One region of the Pseudovibrio sp. Ad5 genome, then DNA from elsewhere that is predicted to be linked to it. Evidence: predicted binding sites of a transcription regulator. Region 1 holds the regulator's gene; the other holds the start of a gene.
The links. Region 1 encodes PhoB, which activates phosphate uptake and scavenging genes when phosphate is short. Its sites were predicted from a motif close to TGTCATNNANCTGTCAT; they were not measured.
Positions count from the first base shown of each region.

Region 1 (4,424 bases):
TCAACGTCTTTGGATTACCGAGATCGGCGCCCGTTGTCGGCGGTATGGTGCTGGCGCTCATGACTCTGCCAACCATCATCATCGCCTCCCGCGCAGCGCTTCAGGCCGTGCCACCAAGCATCCGCGAAGCCGCGCTCGGCGTCGGGGCGTCCCGCTTACAGGCCGTGTTCCATCATGTGCTGCCACTGGCAATGCCGGGCATCCTGACCGGAACCATCATCGGCATGGCGCAGGCACTGGGTGAGACCGCACCGCTTCTCATGATCGGCATGGTGGCCTTCATTGTAGATATCCCGGCAAGTCCGGTTGATCCCTCTACCGTGCTGCCAGTTCAGATCTTCATGTGGGCAGACTTCCCGGAACCTGCCTTCCAGCAGAAAACCTCTGCCGCGATCATGGTGCTGCTCGGCTTCCTGATCTCGATGAATGCAATCGCAATCGTCCTTCGTAAACGTTTTGAGCGCCGCTGGTGATTTGAAAGGCAAGATCATGGCATTGGAAATGACCACAGACACCGAGAGTGTAATGGATACAACAATGAGCGCCCCTCCAGCCGTTTCAGCTGAAGGCGAAACACTCAAGATGCGTGGCCGCGATGTAAAAGTGTTTTACGGCGACAAGCAGGCCCTTCATGGTGTCGATCTGGATGTTCGCAAAAATCAGGTGACCGCGCTGATCGGCCCGTCCGGTTGCGGCAAGTCCACCTTCCTGCGCTGTCTGAACCGCATGAACGACACCATCGATATCTGCCGCGTGCAAGGCGACATTCTCCTCGACAATGACGATGTCTACGACCCGCGCATTGATGTGGTGGAACTGCGGGCCCGTGTTGGCATGGTGTTCCAGAAGCCCAACCCGTTCCCGAAATCAATCTTTGAGAACGTGGCCTACGGCCCACGCATCCACGGTCTGGCACAAGGCAAGTCGGATCTGGAAGATATCGTCGCAAGTTCCCTGCAGCGTGCAGGTTTGTTTGAAGAAGTGAAAGACCGTCTGGACGAGCCGGGCACAGGCCTTTCCGGTGGTCAGCAGCAGCGCTTGTGCATCGCGCGCGCAATCGCTGTGTCCCCGGAAGTGATCCTGATGGATGAGCCGTGTTCTGCGCTCGACCCGATTGCCACTGCAAAAGTGGAAGAGCTGATGGACGAACTGCGCCAGAACTACACCATCGTCATCGTAACTCACTCCATGCAGCAGGCCGCACGTGTATCCCAGCGCACCGCGTTCTTCCATCTGGGTAATCTGGTGGAAGAGGGGCTGACCAACGACATCTTCACCAACCCAAAAGACCAGCGCACGCAGGATTACATCACAGGCCGTTTTGGTTAAGAATAAAAGAGCGGTACTCTAAGGAGATATCCGATGAAAGATCATATTGTCTCTTCCTTCAATGAAGAGCTGAAAGAACTGGCCGGACGTGTCGTTGAAATGGGCGGACTGGCAGAAACCCTTGTTCACGACGCTGTCACCGCACTGCTGAGGCAGGACCGCGAACTGGCAACCCGCACCATCGCTGCCGACCAGCGCCTGGACAACATGCAGGCCGAGCTGGAAGAGCTGTGCATCTCCGTGATCGCACGCCGCCAGCCAATGGCAAGCGACCTGCGCGACATCATCGCCGCCATGCGCATCTCCAACGATCTGGAGCGCGTCGGTGACATGGCCAAGAACATCGGCAAGCGGACGCTGGCGATTGAATCCGAATTCAACAACAAGCAGCTCGCTGTGGGTGTTGAGCACATGTCTGATCTGGCGCTTGAGCAGCTCAAAGCCGTTCTGGACGCCTACACCTCTGGTGACCTTGAAGTTGTCCAACGCGTACATGTTCGCGATGACGAAGTGGATGCGCTTTACACCAGCCTGTTCCGCCAGCTGCTCACCTACATGATGGAAGACCCGCGCTCCATCACCATGTGCGCGCACTTGTTGTTCTGCGCAAAGAATATTGAGCGCATCGGTGATCATGCAACCAATATCGCAGAAAACATCTACTACATGATCTCCGGAAGCCACCTTCCAACAGATCGTCCAAAGACGGACGAGCTGGCGCAGTCTACAACCGTGTAGAGTGTGTTCACTTATAACGAGCAGAACACACGCAATTGCTTTATAAGAGAAGGTGCAAAGAGAGCACTTTAATATGCCTAAGATACTGATTGTAGAAGACGAAGAACCGCTAAGCCTGCTGCTGCGTTATAACCTTGAAGCAGAGGGCTACACTGTTGACGTGTGCGCAAGAGGAGATGAGGCGGAAGTCCTGCTGCAGGAAAGCCAGCCGGACCTGCTGCTGCTGGACTGGATGCTTCCGGGCCTCTCTGGCATCGAGCTCTGCCGTCGTTTGCGGGCACGCTCAGAAACCGAGCGCATGCCGATTATCATGCTCACAGCGCGCGGTGAAGAATCCGAGCGCATCCGCGGCCTGGCGACCGGGGCCGACGATTACGTCGTCAAACCGTTCTCCGTTCCGGAACTTATGGCCCGTGTTCGTGCGATCTTCCGCCGTGCATTGCCAGAAGTTGTCTCCACAATGCTCAAGTCTGGCGACATCGAGCTCGATCGCGAAACCCACCGCGTGCGCAGAACAGGCCGCGAAATCCACCTCGGCCCCACAGAATACCGCCTGCTGGAGTTCCTCATGAGCGCACCGGGCCGCGTTTACTCCCGTGAACAGCTGCTGGACGGTGTCTGGGGCCATGATGTTTACGTAGATGAGCGCACCGTGGACGTCCACGTAGGCCGCCTGCGCAAAGCCATCAACAAAGGCCGCATGAAAGACCCGATCCGCACCGTTCGCGGTGCCGGATACGCTTTCAACGACCAGTTCGCTGTTGGGTAATTGATCTCTGCTATATGCGCATTGTGAAACTGCATCTCCCTTCCAGAGGTGCAGATCAAAAACAATGCGGATAACAAATGATAATCAAGACGGTTGATCGAGCGACCGCTCATATCTACGACAATCTCTGTCAGGCCTATGAGGCAGAGTTCTCACCTCTCACACACAAACATCCAAACGCGGATGGTTTGTTTGCCAAAGACACGCTTCTTGAAGGCAACATCACCGGCTATCTGGCTTTAAATGATGATATCCCCGCCGGGTTAGCTGCAATCAAGCGGCAAGATCATCACGACTTTGAAGTCTGCGAGTTTTACGTGGTGCCAGTGTTCCGCAGACATAAACTGGGACAGCGCTTTGCAGCTGCGTTGTTTGATCAAATGCCCGGTCACTGGCAGATCAAGCAGATTGAAGGCGCTGATCAGGCCATTGCCTTTTGGCGTTCTGTTATCAGCACCTACACCTCAGGTCAGTTTTTGGAAGAAAACTATACGGACCCATACTGGGGCGCCGTCACCCGCCAAACCTTTAAAGCTCACTAGTTCTCAAGCCAGAGCGACAAGCGCCAGATCAAGACGACACGCAAACAGCAAAAAGCCGGGCTTTGGACCCGGCTCAATACGTTGCTTTTTCAGCTCAAATTAGCTTGCGCGGCGGTTGCGGCGGTCGCTGACGGGCTGATAGGCAATGCTGCGATGATGCGCACAATAAGGTGTGCCTGCATCTGACTGGCGCCCACAGAAATAGAAGTCATCAGAACTCGGATCACCAATCGGCCACTTACAGGTGCGCTCATTCAATGTCAGGATGGAGGCGCGCTCTGAAACCGGAATAAAGAGATCGGAGGTTGGGACTGGAGAAATTTCTGGTTGTATAGCTTCAATCGGTTCAACTTTAAGGGCGTTGGCACCGGCTATCGTTGGTTGAATTTGTCGAGGACTTGGAGAAGGCGCAACAGCTGCAATCGCTTCAGCCACTGTTGGTTTGGTTGAGGTGACGACCCTTGCCGCTGGGGCAGGTGCCTTTCTCGTTTTGGTTGCACCACCTCCCGATTTGGCGCGACCTGAAAGACCAAGGCGATGAACCTTACCAATCACCGCATTACGGGTCACATTGCCAAGTTCCCCCGCGATTTGACTGGCGCTTAACCCGTCTGCCCAAAGTTTGGTTAGTAACTCTACACGTTCTGCTGTCCAGCTCATTAAAGGGCCCCGTCTTCCTTCAGTGGCGCGCAAAACAGCATTCGCTCAGTTCGGACGCATCCGAAAGTGCCGCTTACCTGAGCGTGTGTGCTTGCAGCGTTCAGTAACTACGAGATGGTGTATAACTCTTGTCACACAGTACTATATGGGCGTTGATACGAGCAATAACCTCAAAGAATTGAGGTGGGGAAGACTCTGGTTTTCCCCAGAATTGCCGTACTACTACTTACCTATAACAGCCTTCTTGTGGTGGGAGAAGATTATCAATCTAAAGAATAGGAGCTGTTTGTTAAACCAAGTTCCACCGCATTCTTTCCAACACAAAGTAAGAGCTGATAGCGTTACCCCGTTGATATTTAATACATATATTTACCACTGAAAAACAA
Region 1 is NZ_LMCH01000064.1:364,905-369,328, forward strand. It holds partial or broken gene pstA (phosphate ABC transporter permease PstA) at 1-473, shown strand, start outside; gene pstB (phosphate ABC transporter ATP-binding protein PstB) at 538-1,329, shown strand; gene phoU (phosphate signaling complex protein PhoU) at 1,363-2,067, shown strand; gene phoB (phosphate regulon transcriptional regulator PhoB) at 2,141-2,836, shown strand; gene PsAD5_RS23080 (GNAT family N-acetyltransferase) at 2,914-3,378, shown strand; gene PsAD5_RS23085 (GcrA family cell cycle regulator) at 3,478-4,038, opposite strand.

Region 2 (4,424 bases), on a different contig from region 1:
GCAGGCTCTGCCGTGTAAATCTGACACTCAGGCAGGCTGGTTTCCAACGCCAGCGCAATACCGCTGGTCAGACCACCGCCACCTGTACAGCTGATCAACACATCAGGTGTGACACCCAGAACTTCACATTGCTCTGCAATTTCAAGCCCGGTCGTACCCTGTCCCACAATCACACCACTGTCATTGTAAGGGTGGATGAACGTCGCACCGCGCTCCTCACAAAGACCACGGGCAATCGCCTCGCGGTCCTCGCTCTCACGATCGTAAAGCACAACCTCCGCCCCCAGCGCTTTCGTCCGCTGGATCTTCAGCTGAGGCGCATCCTCAGGCATCACAATCAATGCCGGAAAACCAAGGATCTTCGCAGCAGCTGCAACGCCCTGCGCATGGTTTCCGGAAGAACACGCAACCACACCAGCGGGCCGCTGTTCCTGCGGGATCAGGGAAAGGCGATTGAACGCGCCTCGAAACTTGAAAGACCCGGTGCGCTGCAGGTTTTCGGCTTTAATAAAGACACGGCCATTCACCTGCTCATCCAACACCGGAAAGTTCAGAAGCGGTGTCAGGCTGGCATAGCCTTGCAGCCTTGTTCTTGCTTTTTCAATTTCGGAAAAAGTGAGTTCGACTGGACTGGAAACATCTAAAACCATAAGAACCTCGGCAACAGCAATATGCCGCCCTGTATAGCACGCAAATCTACGAGGGTTTCAGATATTCTGATCACAGCTCAAGGAGATCCACTCAACCATTCAGGTGATTTCCAACAGAGCCTTTGCCCGCATACAGGTCCTGCCGAAATCCTGCAGTGAATGCAGGATCATAGGCATGTTCAGCATTGGCTAGAAACTGCTCGGCACTTGCCCGCCACGTAAATCGCAGGGCAACATCCCGGCAATGATCCCGCGAAACCTCCAGTGCTTCCAGCGCTGCCGACTGAAGATCATTCTTCAGCACACCTGCCCCACTGTTGCCAATCACATCAATCGGCCCCATCACAGGAAAGGCCGCCACCGGCGTCCCGCAAGCAAGCGCTTCCAGCAGCACATTGCCAAACGTGTCGGTCTGGCTCGGAAACACAAATACATCCGAGTTTGCATAATACTCAATCAGCTCATCACCGACGACAGGCCCGGTAAACAACACCTCCGGATAAGCAACCTTGAGCTCCTCCAGCTGCGGGCCTCCGCCAACAACCACTTTGGTTCCCGGCAAAGAAAGCTGCAAAAACGCCTCGATATTCTTCTCAACCGCCACACGTCCCACATATAAAAATCGCGGCCCCGGCAGGTAATCCAGCAGGTTGGTTCGTATCGGCCGGAACCGCTGATGATCCACCCCGCGAGACCATCGCAGCAGATTGTCAAACCCACGCATGCGCAAGTCAGCTTCCAATGTACTCGTCGCAACCATGCACCCCTGCCCGCTGTTATGAAAACGGCGCAACCAGGAATAGCTAAAGGACAGCGGAACCGGATAACGTGCCTGCAAATACTCAGGAAAGCGCGTGTGATAACTGGTGGTGAAGACACGCCCGTCTCGCTTTGCCACCTGCCGTGCCATAAGGCCCAACGGTCCTTCGGTCGCGATATGCAGATGGTCGCAGTCGTACTTCTCAATAAACCCACGCACGATATGCGGCAGCGTCAGGCTCAGCCGGATCTCGCCATAAGATGGCATCGGAATGCTATGGAACGATTGCGGCGTCAGGAACTCAACCCGAATACCCATAGAGCGCAGTTCAACTGAAAGCCGCTCCAGCGTCCGCACAACGCCGTTGATCTGAGGCTTCCACGCATCGGTGACAATCAGGATCGAGCTCATGCCGCCACCCGTCCATCAGAACTCTCGCTGGTAGACTCACTCTCGCCCCGTTTGCCATCGCCCCAATGAATAACCTCAAACGTTCCATCAAAGTTCTCAGCAACGGCAGTGCAGCTCTCCACCCAATCACCAGTGTTGATGTAATGGATACCGTTGGTCTCATGATCAGCCGCATGATGGATATGACCGCAGATCACCCCATCCACCTTCTGACGCTGCGCTTCTGAGACCAGTGTTTCCTCAAACTTGCCAATGAAGTTGACGGCGTTCTTTACCTTCAGCTTCGCCCACGCAGAAAGGCTCCAGTAGGTCAGCCCAAGCTTACGACGGCAATAATTCAGCACTGTATTGAGATTGAGCGCACTCACATAAGCCCAGTCACCAAAGAAGGCCAGCCACTTTGCATGGCGCACCACCACATCAAACTGGTCACCGTGAATGACAAGATACCTCTTGCCATTGGCCCCCTCATGAATAACCTGATCAACAACCTCAACACCCCCAAAGTGAATGCCGAAGAAGTCCCGCAGGAACTCATCATGATTGCCGGGAATGTAAACGATCCGTGCCCCTTTGCGACCTTTGCGCAAGAGCTTCTGCACCACATCATTATGCAGTTGAGGCCAATACCACGACCGTTTCAGCCGCCAGCCGTCAATAATGTCGCCGACAAGATAAACCGTGTCAGCGTCGTTTTGCTTCAAAAAATCCAGTAAGAGATCAGCCTGACATCCGCGTGTGCCCAGATGCACATCAGACAAAAACAAGCTTCTGTATTTTTTACTAGTAGAATCCCCGGTCACCACAAAGCCTCCGGAATAAGAAAACCTTCTTTCCTTTAAATTGATTCACAAGAAACAAATATGACAGGATACATATACTCAAACCTGTCAGTTTCTTGCTTGAACCTCAAGTAACATTACTCCCCGTTTATTAGGGGAGAGAAAATCAAGTGCCTGCAATTCAAGTGAATATTCTATTTGCTTGCTAAGCTTGATCCTGACTGGCTCAAACCTTTCTGAGAATGTAGGCTGCCCTTCACAATTCACCGATTCATTAGGATGTTGAAATGCACTTGGGTATTGAGGGGCGCAAAGCCATTGTCTGCGCATCCAGCCGCGGGCTGGGTTTGGGAACAGCAAAAGCACTGGCAGAGGCTGGGTGCGATCTCGTAATCAACGGACGCAACGAGCAACGACTAGACCAAATCGCGAGCGGACTGGCAGCACAACACAACATCTCAGTCATTCCCGTGGCAGCAGATATCTCCTCACCAGAAGGCCAGCAAGCCGTTCTCAAAGCGTGCCCAAACCCGGACATTCTCGTCAACAACAACGGCGGCCCGCCACGCAAAGACTTCAAAGAGCTGGACCGTCAGGCGATTCAGGACGGTGTCATCCAGAACATGATCACCCCGATCGAACTGATCAAAGCAGTCATTGATGGCATGGCAGAGCGCCGTTTTGGCCGCATCGTCAACATAACCTCCATGTCTGTGAAGATGCCATTTGAAGGGCTGGACCTGTCCAGCGGTGCCCGTGCAGGTCTTACTGCATTCCTGGCAGGCGTCTGCCGCCAATACGCCCAGCACAATGTCACCATCAACAATGTGCTGCCCGGCAAGTTCGACACCGACCGCCTGAAAGGTGGCTTTGAGCGTCAGGCAGAGCAGACCGGCATCACCATTGAAGAAGCCAAACGTCTGTCTTCAGAAGAGATCCCTGCAAGGCGCCTCGGCAATCCGGAAGAATTCGGCAAAGCCTGCGCCTTCATGTGCTCAGCCCATGCTGGCTACATCACAGGCCAAAACCTCTTGCTCGACGGCGGTCTCTACCCAAGCGCCTTTTAAAAACGAAAAGCCTCCCCGCAGTCACACTGCCGGGAGGCAAATCAAACTGACATCGGCAAAGCCTTAGAACTTCAAACGCGCACCAAAGCTGATGATGTCAACATTGGTGTCGTTGACCGGCCCTTGAATGGTAATGCCCTCATAGAACGGGTGGTCCGGATTGATGTTGATATTTGAGCTTTCTGGAAAGATATGCGAGTAGCCAAAATCAACTTCCAGCCAGTCCTCGTAGAAGTAACTCACCCCGGCACTCAGCCAGAACCGGTTTGAATCAGGCAGTCGCGGTGTCCGGTTCGCTTCGTCGATTGGAGACCACTCATAAGCCAGCCCAAACCGACCAGTGATGTTCTGAGTGAAATCATACTCCGTACCAAGCGAGATGAAGTAGCCGTCGTTGTATTGGAACGGTAACTCGGAAACCACCTGATCCTGCAGATTGAACACCGGGAAGGTGCTAAACCGTGACCAATGCGTCCATTCAAACGTACCCATTCCGCGCCAGCGCTCATTCAATACCTGCTGGAAGGAAACTGTCACAGTCTCTGGCATAATGATGTTGGAACGAATTGGAGTTGGCGTGCCACCACCGACCACAAGCCGCCCCTTAAGGTTGTGCTCAATGGGCGAGCGATACCCAATACCAAGCTGAGTGCCTTCCCACGGCTTAAAAAGAGCTCCAAGGGTTGCCCCAAATCCGAGATTGTAGTCTTCGCCGCGCAGTTCCGCAGTTGGTGAATTCGCAGCAATTGGCGGA
Region 2 is NZ_LMCH01000057.1:297,111-301,534, forward strand. It holds gene PsAD5_RS16120 (threonine ammonia-lyase) at 1-650, opposite strand, end outside; gene PsAD5_RS16125 (glycosyltransferase family 4 protein) at 742-1,821, opposite strand; gene PsAD5_RS16130 (UDP-2,3-diacylglucosamine diphosphatase) at 1,818-2,627, opposite strand; gene PsAD5_RS16135 (SDR family oxidoreductase) at 2,891-3,670, shown strand; gene PsAD5_RS16140 (OmpP1/FadL family transporter) at 3,734-4,424, opposite strand, start outside.
Region 2: PsAD5_RS16130 (UDP-2,3-diacylglucosamine diphosphatase) is a predicted target of PhoB. The motif match lies at 2,674-2,690, and genes of this name have one in related genera.